Regions from separate parts of the Oceanobacillus sp. FSL W7-1304 genome, predicted to be linked through region 1. Evidence: riboswitches for the same ligand, from Rfam matches in the RefSeq annotation. Region 1 holds a riboswitch; the other holds the start of a gene.
The links. A riboswitch is a leader RNA that binds a small molecule or an ion and turns the genes downstream of it on or off. The one in region 1 is predicted to bind S-adenosylmethionine.
Positions count from the first base shown of each region.

Region 2: linked by a shared signal. The riboswitch ahead of NYE61_RS04765 (bifunctional homocysteine S-methyltransferase/methylenetetrahydrofolate reductase) and the one ahead of NYE61_RS16310 (O-acetylhomoserine aminocarboxypropyltransferase/cysteine synthase family protein) in region 1 are both predicted to bind S-adenosylmethionine.

Region 1 covers NZ_CP150211.1:3,249,162-3,253,348, reverse strand. The annotation lists gene megL (methionine gamma-lyase) at 1-1,000, opposite strand, end outside; gene rarD (EamA family transporter RarD) at 1,184-2,089, shown strand; SAM riboswitch class I at 2,221-2,333, shown strand; gene NYE61_RS16310 (O-acetylhomoserine aminocarboxypropyltransferase/cysteine synthase family protein) at 2,741-4,187, shown strand, end outside.
Region 2 covers NZ_CP150211.1:934,851-939,037, forward strand. The annotation lists gene NYE61_RS04755 (hydroxymethylglutaryl-CoA synthase) at 1-706, opposite strand, end outside; gene NYE61_RS04760 (reverse transcriptase-like protein) at 901-1,554, opposite strand; SAM riboswitch class I at 1,792-1,897, shown strand; gene NYE61_RS04765 (bifunctional homocysteine S-methyltransferase/methylenetetrahydrofolate reductase) at 2,085-3,950, shown strand; gene metE (5-methyltetrahydropteroyltriglutamate--homocysteine S-methyltransferase) at 3,988-4,187, shown strand, end outside.

The DNA of each region.
Region 1 (4,187 bases):
AGAAACCCAATTGATTTAACAACTGCTGCGCCTGCTGTTTATTCCCTTTCACATCAAAGGAAATGATTCCCCCTCCACGTTTCATTTGTCCTTCCATTATCGCAAGATCCGGATTGTCGTCATCTTCTGGATAATATACGTTAGCGACTTGCCGGTGCATCTTCAGCTGTGCCACAATTTTTCGGGCATTGTCACAGTGACGGTCCAAACGAACCGCCAATGTTTTTAAACCACGCAGTAAAAGCCATGCATCAAATGGAGATATAACCCCGCCGATATCTTTTTGTGTTGTATTGGAAAGCATATCAATAAAGGATTTTTTGCCAACGACTAAACCTGCAATTACATCTCCATGTCCGCCGATATATTTCGTTGCACTATGAAGGACAATGTCGCACCCTAATTCCAATGGTTGCTGTAAATAAGGAGAAGAAAATGTATTGTCCACTACAACCGGAATACCGTATTCCTTTGCAACCTCTGCCACCTGCTGTAAATCGATTAAGCGCATCGTTGGATTAATCGGTGTCTCTACATAAATGACGGTCGTTTCTGGCCGAATAAGACTGCGAAGCTCTTCCTTTGATTTCATCTCCGAAAAATCAGTAGTTATATTATACTTTTCTCGCATCATCGTTAGAAATCCAAACGTACATCCATATAAACCCGATGAACATATAATGTGATCATTTGCTTTGGTGAGTGCAATGAGAACAGCTGACACTGCCGCCATTCCCGATCCAAATGCAAGACCAGCTTCTCCCTTTTCTAAAGTCGCAATACGCTCTTCAAGCACACGGACGGTTGGGTTCCCCAGGCGAGAATAAATATAGCCCGACTCCTCACCGGCAAAGCGACGTTCCCCCTGCTCCGCAGTTTCAAATGTGTAGGTAGATGTTTGAAAAATGGGTGTGGAAAGACTCCCAAGCATTTCTTTAGTATCATAGCCTTCATGGATGACAGCCGTTTCAATACGTTTTTGATTTTGTTTTTGTGTCATCGTCAAACCCCCTCTTGATAGATGTCTCTTACGCTCACATCTATCATATCGAATAAAACTTGATTATGAAAGCGTTTTCTAAAACTTAAGCTAAGCTAAGTGATTGCTAAATTGGTAAATTCCATCTACTATTATAGAAATGTTAAAGGTTGTTCAAAAAATCCGCTTAGGAGGGAAAATATAATGGATAATCGGCATACGAAAACCGGCATCATCTATACATTCAGTGCCTACCTCTTATGGGGGATTATTACAATGTACTGGAAACAAATTGATTATGTTCCAGCTGGGGAAATTCTAGCACATCGAATAGCATGGTCAGCAGTATTTATGCTGCTTCTTGTCATTTTTCTTGGTAAATGGAATAACTTCATACAGGAATGCCGACAAATTATGAAAAAGAAAAAGCAATTACTTGGGATCACAGCTGCCGCGATTGTGATTACATTAAACTGGTTTCTATTTATTTGGGCAGTTGTTCAAGGACATATCCTGCAAGCAAGTCTTGGATACTATATCAACCCGCTTATTAGTATTTTACTAGGAATTATCATTTTGAAAGAACCTGTAACGAAAGGTCAATTACTTTCCTTTATTTTAGCAGCAATTGGTGTGCTTTACTTAACATTCAGTTACGGTGTATTTCCATGGATTTCACTGCTGCTAGCAACCACATTTGCATTATACGGGTTACTGAAAAAAACAGTGAATGTCAGCGCAATCTCCGGGCTGACAATTGAAACATTGCTTATTACACCAGTCGCACTTATTTACTTATGGATTATTCCAAGCGGTTCATTTACTTTTACACCATTTATAACAGTTACGAACCTATTTTTAATTGGAGCGGGTATTGCTACCGCTGTTCCACTATTGTTATTTTCCAGTGGTGCAAAGCAGATTCCTCTAGCCATGGTAGGTTTCCTGCAATATATCACACCTACCATGATGCTTGTAATTGGTGTGTTTTTCTATAAAGAGCCCTTCTCACAAGCACATCTAGTTACGTTTGCTTTTATTTGGACTGCTTTATTTATATATATGGCGTCTATTTATAAAAATTCGCAGCGTCGTTTGAGAACACATTAAAATGAATCTCTGGCTTTAGGTAAATCCTGCAACATGCAATTACATTCAACCTAATTTAAACTTTTCAGAAAACATCATTGACAGATAATAGAATTCATTGTATACTCACACTAACTTAAATAATGCAACATCTCTTATCAAGAGCGGCGGAGGGAATAGGCCCTATGAAGCCCGGCAACCTTAAAGCATTAACCTGCTTGTAACGGTGCTAAATCCTACAGGGTAAAAACCTGGAAGATGAGAGGAGGAACGGTTCGTACATACGCCCTCTTCTTAGGAAGAGGGCTTTTTCATTTTCCCTCTTCAAACACAAAAGCGTAAGCGCCCGGTTAGCGACGTACGGACTGAGCCGCAGGAGATAAAGGAAACACGCCCCTTTAGGGGTATGCCGATGTTAGGCGTAGCCTGGTTTTAGTCGGCCATCCTTTTACCTAGAGTCAATGTTGACTTTCACCACAAGGGTATAAGTGCGACTAGGCCTCATGTCTTAGCCAGTCGGCAAGTCTTCTTTATCGTACGGAGGCGAGGGAAGTCTCGCTACAGCTTTAGCGCTGGAGCTGGACGTGGCTGTTTCGGTAGCCAAGTGATCCACGGTATTAAAGTTTATAGTTTTCTAGTAAAAAACATAACATTTCAAGGAGGAATTTTATTATGTCACAATTTCAGCCAGAAACGGTATTACTTCATGGTGGTCAACAGCCGGACCCAACTTCAGGTGCGCGTGCTGTTCCAATCTATCAAACAACTTCTTATGTTTTCCGTGATACAGAACATGCACAAAACTTATTTGGTTTAGCAGAATCAGGTAATATATATTCTCGTATTATGAATCCAACGGTTGATGCATTTGAACAGCGTGTTGCTCAGCTGGAGGATGGGGTTGGTGCTGTTGCAACATCATCCGGAATGGCTGCTATTACGCTAGCAATTTTGAATATCGCGGAAGCTGGGGATGAAATTATTGCGGACAGCAACCTATATGGCGGTACGTACAATCTCTTTGCAGCGACCCTTCCACGCTATGGGATTACAGTAAAATTTGTTGATGGTACAAAACCTGAGGAATTTGAAGCTGCGATTACCGATAAAACAAAAGCTATATTTGGTGAAATCATCACAAATCCAAGTCTTTACGTATTTGATGTAGAAGCTGTTGCTGATATTGCACATGCTCATGATATTCCATTAATTATTGATAATACTTTTGCCCCTTATATCGCAAAACCGCTCACTTGGGGCGCAGATATTGTTATTCATTCCGCAACAAAATGGATCGGCGGTCACGGAACGACAATTGGCGGGGTCGTTGTTGATGGTGGAAGATTTGACTGGAATAACGATCGATTCCCTGGCTTCACCGAGCCTGACGAAACATATCACGGCTTAAAATATAAAGATCTTGGTCCAACAGCATTTATTACAAAACTTCGTGTTCAATTATTACGTGATATCGGTGCATGCTTAAGCCCCCAAAGTGCATTTTTATTTTTACAAGGACTAGAAACGCTACATTTACGAATTGAAAGACACGCACAGAACGCAGAAAAAGTTGCTGCCTATTTACAAAAACATGAAGCAGTAGAATGGGTCAGCTTCCCTGGTTTAAAGGAACATCCATCACATGGGCTTGCTAAGAAATATTTCAAGAGCGGCTATGGATCGATTATTACATTCGGTATCAAAGGGGGACGCGATGCAGGTAGAAAGCTAATCGACAATGTGAAGCTATGGTCACATGTAGCAAATGTTGGAGACGCTAAATCCTTAATCATCCATCCTGCTTCAACGACACATCAGCAGCTAAATGCTGAAGATTTGAATAAAAGCGGTGTAACTGAAGAGCTTGTCCGCTTGTCGATTGGACTAGAAGCTGTAGAAGATATTCTGGCAGACTTAGAGCAAGCAATTGATCAAGCAACAGGAGTTAATCAAGTTGCACAACAATCGAATGACGCTGTAATTAAAAGCTTGCTTTCCTCTCCATTTAATCGTCAGGAAGGTATTCGCAAAAAAGTTATTGCTAGCATCGGGATTGATCAAAGCGAAACGAAATCCTTAGAAAAACTTGGTTTTGAAATCATTTCTGTAGAAGATGATC
Region 2 (4,187 bases), 1.9 Mb from region 1:
ATGGCAAGTGGTAACAAATTGCCTCAAAATCTTTCAATTCAAGACCTGACTTTTCTTTATACTGCTCCCAAACCTTCGAAAAGAAGTATATGTATTGCTCATTGGAAAACTTTCCATCAACAAACGCTTTGTCAGAGTAAATCGGTCTCCAGAAATCCATAATGTCATTTGTAAAATAAGCACTATGCTCTTCAAGGACCATGATTCTTGGATTTGCACTAATCACCATCGCAACTGCTCCTGCACCTTGTGTGGATTCACCGGCGGTATTTAGACCGTACCTCGCGATATCAGAACCTATTACCAATACCTTGCTTTCCGGATTTAATGCAATATGCCCTTTTGCCAATTGAATTCCAGCAGTTGCACCGTAGCATGCCTGCTTCATTTCAACAGTACGTGCATGGGGATTTAACCCAAGTAAATTATGTACATAGACCCCTGCAGACTTCGAGTTATCAATACCTGATTCGGTACCAAAAATAACAAAATCGATTTTCTCTTTATCTGCCTCGTTTAAAATCCCAAGTGCAGCGTTCGCAGCCAATGTAACCGGGTCTTGTGTAATAGGCGGAATCGCCATTTTTTCCTGTCCAATTCCAACGGTGAACTTTTCCGGCTCTATGTCTCTTGCAACAGCTAATTTGTTCATATCTACATATAAATGCGGTGTATAAAAACCTATCTTATCAATCCCTATATTCAATGCCCTGCTCCTTTACAACTACCAAAATTTTATACTGTACTGCTTCGTGAAATAGTGCACAACTATTATTTTTTAAATTAAACAACAGTTAAATGATAATATAATGTATTACGAAAAACAACTCATTTGAAGTTAGATGGAAAGGTTTTCTAAACTACCGGATTAGCTAATTTGTCTGTATGATTGATTATCTATCAGCGCTCACGATGACTCATAATTTCAATCTCTTGTAGGGCCTGTGTTGCTAATTGATCAGCCTCACGGTTCATTTTCCGGGACACATCTTTATAAGTTGGGGCAATTCCAAGCTGTTCTAACTTTTGTTCAATCCGATTAATCCATGCTGATAGCTCCTTTTCATAGCATGGCCATTCCCCATCCAACTGATGAATGACAACCTTTGAATCTCCAACAAATGTTACTGGTAAGTGGTGCACACCTAATAGCTCTAATTCAGTTAATCCTAAATGAAGCGCCGCATATTCTGCTTCATTATTATTTATAAGGCCTTCCACTAAAGCATTTTTTCTTATCCGATAGGCCTTTTCATTTTGCTCATAGTAAATGACACAGCCAAGACCTGCTTTATCTGTCTTCAAGTCAAATCCACCATCAAAATAGACAGTTATATCATGCGGTTCCGTTTTAATTTCTTCCATGTATTTCTTTAATTGCTTATAGGTCCAGCTTCTATCATTGCTATCAATAAATGTTAATTGCTTGATTCTTCCAGTTTTCTCCATGTCTTCAGCAATGATGACGGCTTGTCCAGCTTGCATCATATCTGAGCTAAGCATCGTCTCTAATCCCTTTTTTGTACGATATGTTAATTCCATTCTCACTTGCAAAGATAAAACCTCCTTTTTACTTGGATATAAAACAAAATAAATGACATGAAATTTGAATAAAACACATTTAATGAATGAACCTTTCATTCATATTATTTTATATTGTATCCTAAAAATGCACATATCTTAGCAACACCACAAATTTGTTTTAATAATAACAAAAATGTATTTAATAAAACAATTGACAAAACTATAAAATTTATGCAAAATGGATTTAACAACTGAATATTCGTTATTTTCTTATCCAGAGAGGTGGAGGGATTTGGCCCTACGATACCTCGGCAACAGGCTTTTTTAAGTACTGTGCTAATTCCAACAAGCATTAATGCTTGGTAGATAAGAAGAGTAAAGTGAATAATACATACATGACCTCTTCTTTTCGGAAGGGGTCTTTTTATGTTTTCCCACCTTTTCTTATCACCACGAATACAATTTTCCACTAATGACAGCTTCAAAGGAGTGAATTAAAAGGTAGTGAAGAAAATGAAATGAGGTAATTGCTACTTTTAACGATAAAGGAGGACAGAAAAATGAGTTTATTAAGTGCTCTTGAAGAAAGGATCCTTATTGGTGACGGTGCAATGGGAACTTTGCTGTATTCATACGGCGTTGACCGTTGCTTTGAAGAATTGAATTTAACACATGAGGAACAAATTACCCGTATTCATCGATCATATATTGAGGCGGGATCCGATTTAATCCAAACCAATACGTACGGAGCAAATTACATTAAGCTTGCTCGTTATGGCTTAGAAGATCAAGTTAAAAAAATCAATACCAAAGCAGTGGAACTTGCTAGAAAGGCTGCTAAAAAAGACACTTTTGTTCTCGGAACTATCGGAGGGATACATGGCGCACAAGCATTAAATGATACAAAAGAAGAAATCAAACGAAGCTTTCGAGAACAGCTATATTGCTTACTGTTAGAAGGTGTAGATGGCCTTATTTTAGAAACCTATTACAATCTTGATGAGCTATTAACCGTATTAGAAATTGCCCGAGAAGAAACAACAATACCGATTATCACAAATGTCTCCATGCACGTACCAGGTATTCTTGAAAATGGTATCCAGCTAAAGGATGCTTTACAACGGCTAGAAGATACGGGTAGTAATATTGTTGGCGTCAACTGTCACTTAGGTCCATTTCATATGCTGCAATCATTAAAAGATGTTCCATTGTCAGATAAGACATTCTTAGCGGCTTACCCAAACGCTAGTCTGCCAGCTTATCACGAGGGCAAGCTCGTTTACGAAAATAAACCTGACTATTTCACTCGATGCGCCGAAGATTTTCGCAATGAAGGTGTTCGCTTGCTTGGCGGTTGCTGCGGAACAACCCCTGAGCATATCAAAGGATTAGCGCAAGGAGTTCGTAATTTAAAGCCATTAACGGAAAAGAAGATTATTAGAAAGCCTTCCCCTATTGAAGTAACACGTAATCAGACGACTAAAGAGACCCCTTTAGTCGATATCGTAAAGAAAAGACATTCCATCATCGTTGAGCTAGATGCTCCGAAGCATCTGCAAACAGACGCATATATGGAAGGCGTGAAGGCATTAAAGAAGGCTGGTGTCGATGCAATTACATTAGCTGACAACTCGTTAGCATCACCAAGAATTAGCAATATTGCGATCGCCGAAAAAATAAAACAAGAGGTTGGGCTAAGACCTCTCGTTCACTTAACTTGCCGCGATCGTAATTTAATCGGGCTGCAATCCCATTTAATGGGACTCGACACGTTAGGGATTCATGAAATTTTGGCAATTACGGGAGACCCAACGAAAATCGGCGACTTCCCAGGTGCCACTTCTGTTTTTGATGTAACATCGTTCGATCTAATTAAACTAATCAAGCAATTTAATAAAGGGCTTTCCTTTTCTGGTAATTCCTTACGACGGAAAACTTCTTTCAAAGTTGGTGCAGCTTTTAATCCAAATGTGGCTCATCTTGATAAGGCAGTCAAACGAATGGAAAAAAAGATTAGCTATGGTGCCGATTATTTTCTAACACAACCGATCTTCAATAAGGAGCAAATCATACAGCTGCATGAAGCAACAGCGCACATCCAAACACCTATTTATATAGGAATTATGCCGTTGACATCAACAAGAAATGCTGAATTTCTCCACAATGAAGTACCAGGAATTAAATTAAATGACGATGTTAGAGATAAAATGCGCTTTGTCTCGAACGATCGAGACAAATCGATTGAACAAGGGATTTCAATAGCAAAGGAACTTATTGATGTATCCTTACGATATTTCCATGGTATCTATTTAATTACACCTTTCGCACGTTATGACATGATTATTCGTCTTATTGAATATATCCAGGAAAAAGTCCCCAAAAGTAACTTCGAGGAGGTGTTGTCAGCAACCCCGCACAGCCTATAGGAAGAATTAAGATGAAAACAAATGAGGAGGAAATGAAATGACAAATGTGATTAGCTCAAACTTAGGTTACCCAAGAATCGGGAAGAAAAGAAAATGGAAGCGCGCCTTGGAAGGATACTGGAATAAGCAATTATCCGAAAAGGAACTTTTAGAGAAAACTGATGCCATTAGATTCGCAAACTTAAAAAAGCAAAAAGAAATTGGTATCGATCTTGTACCGGTTGGCGATTTTACACT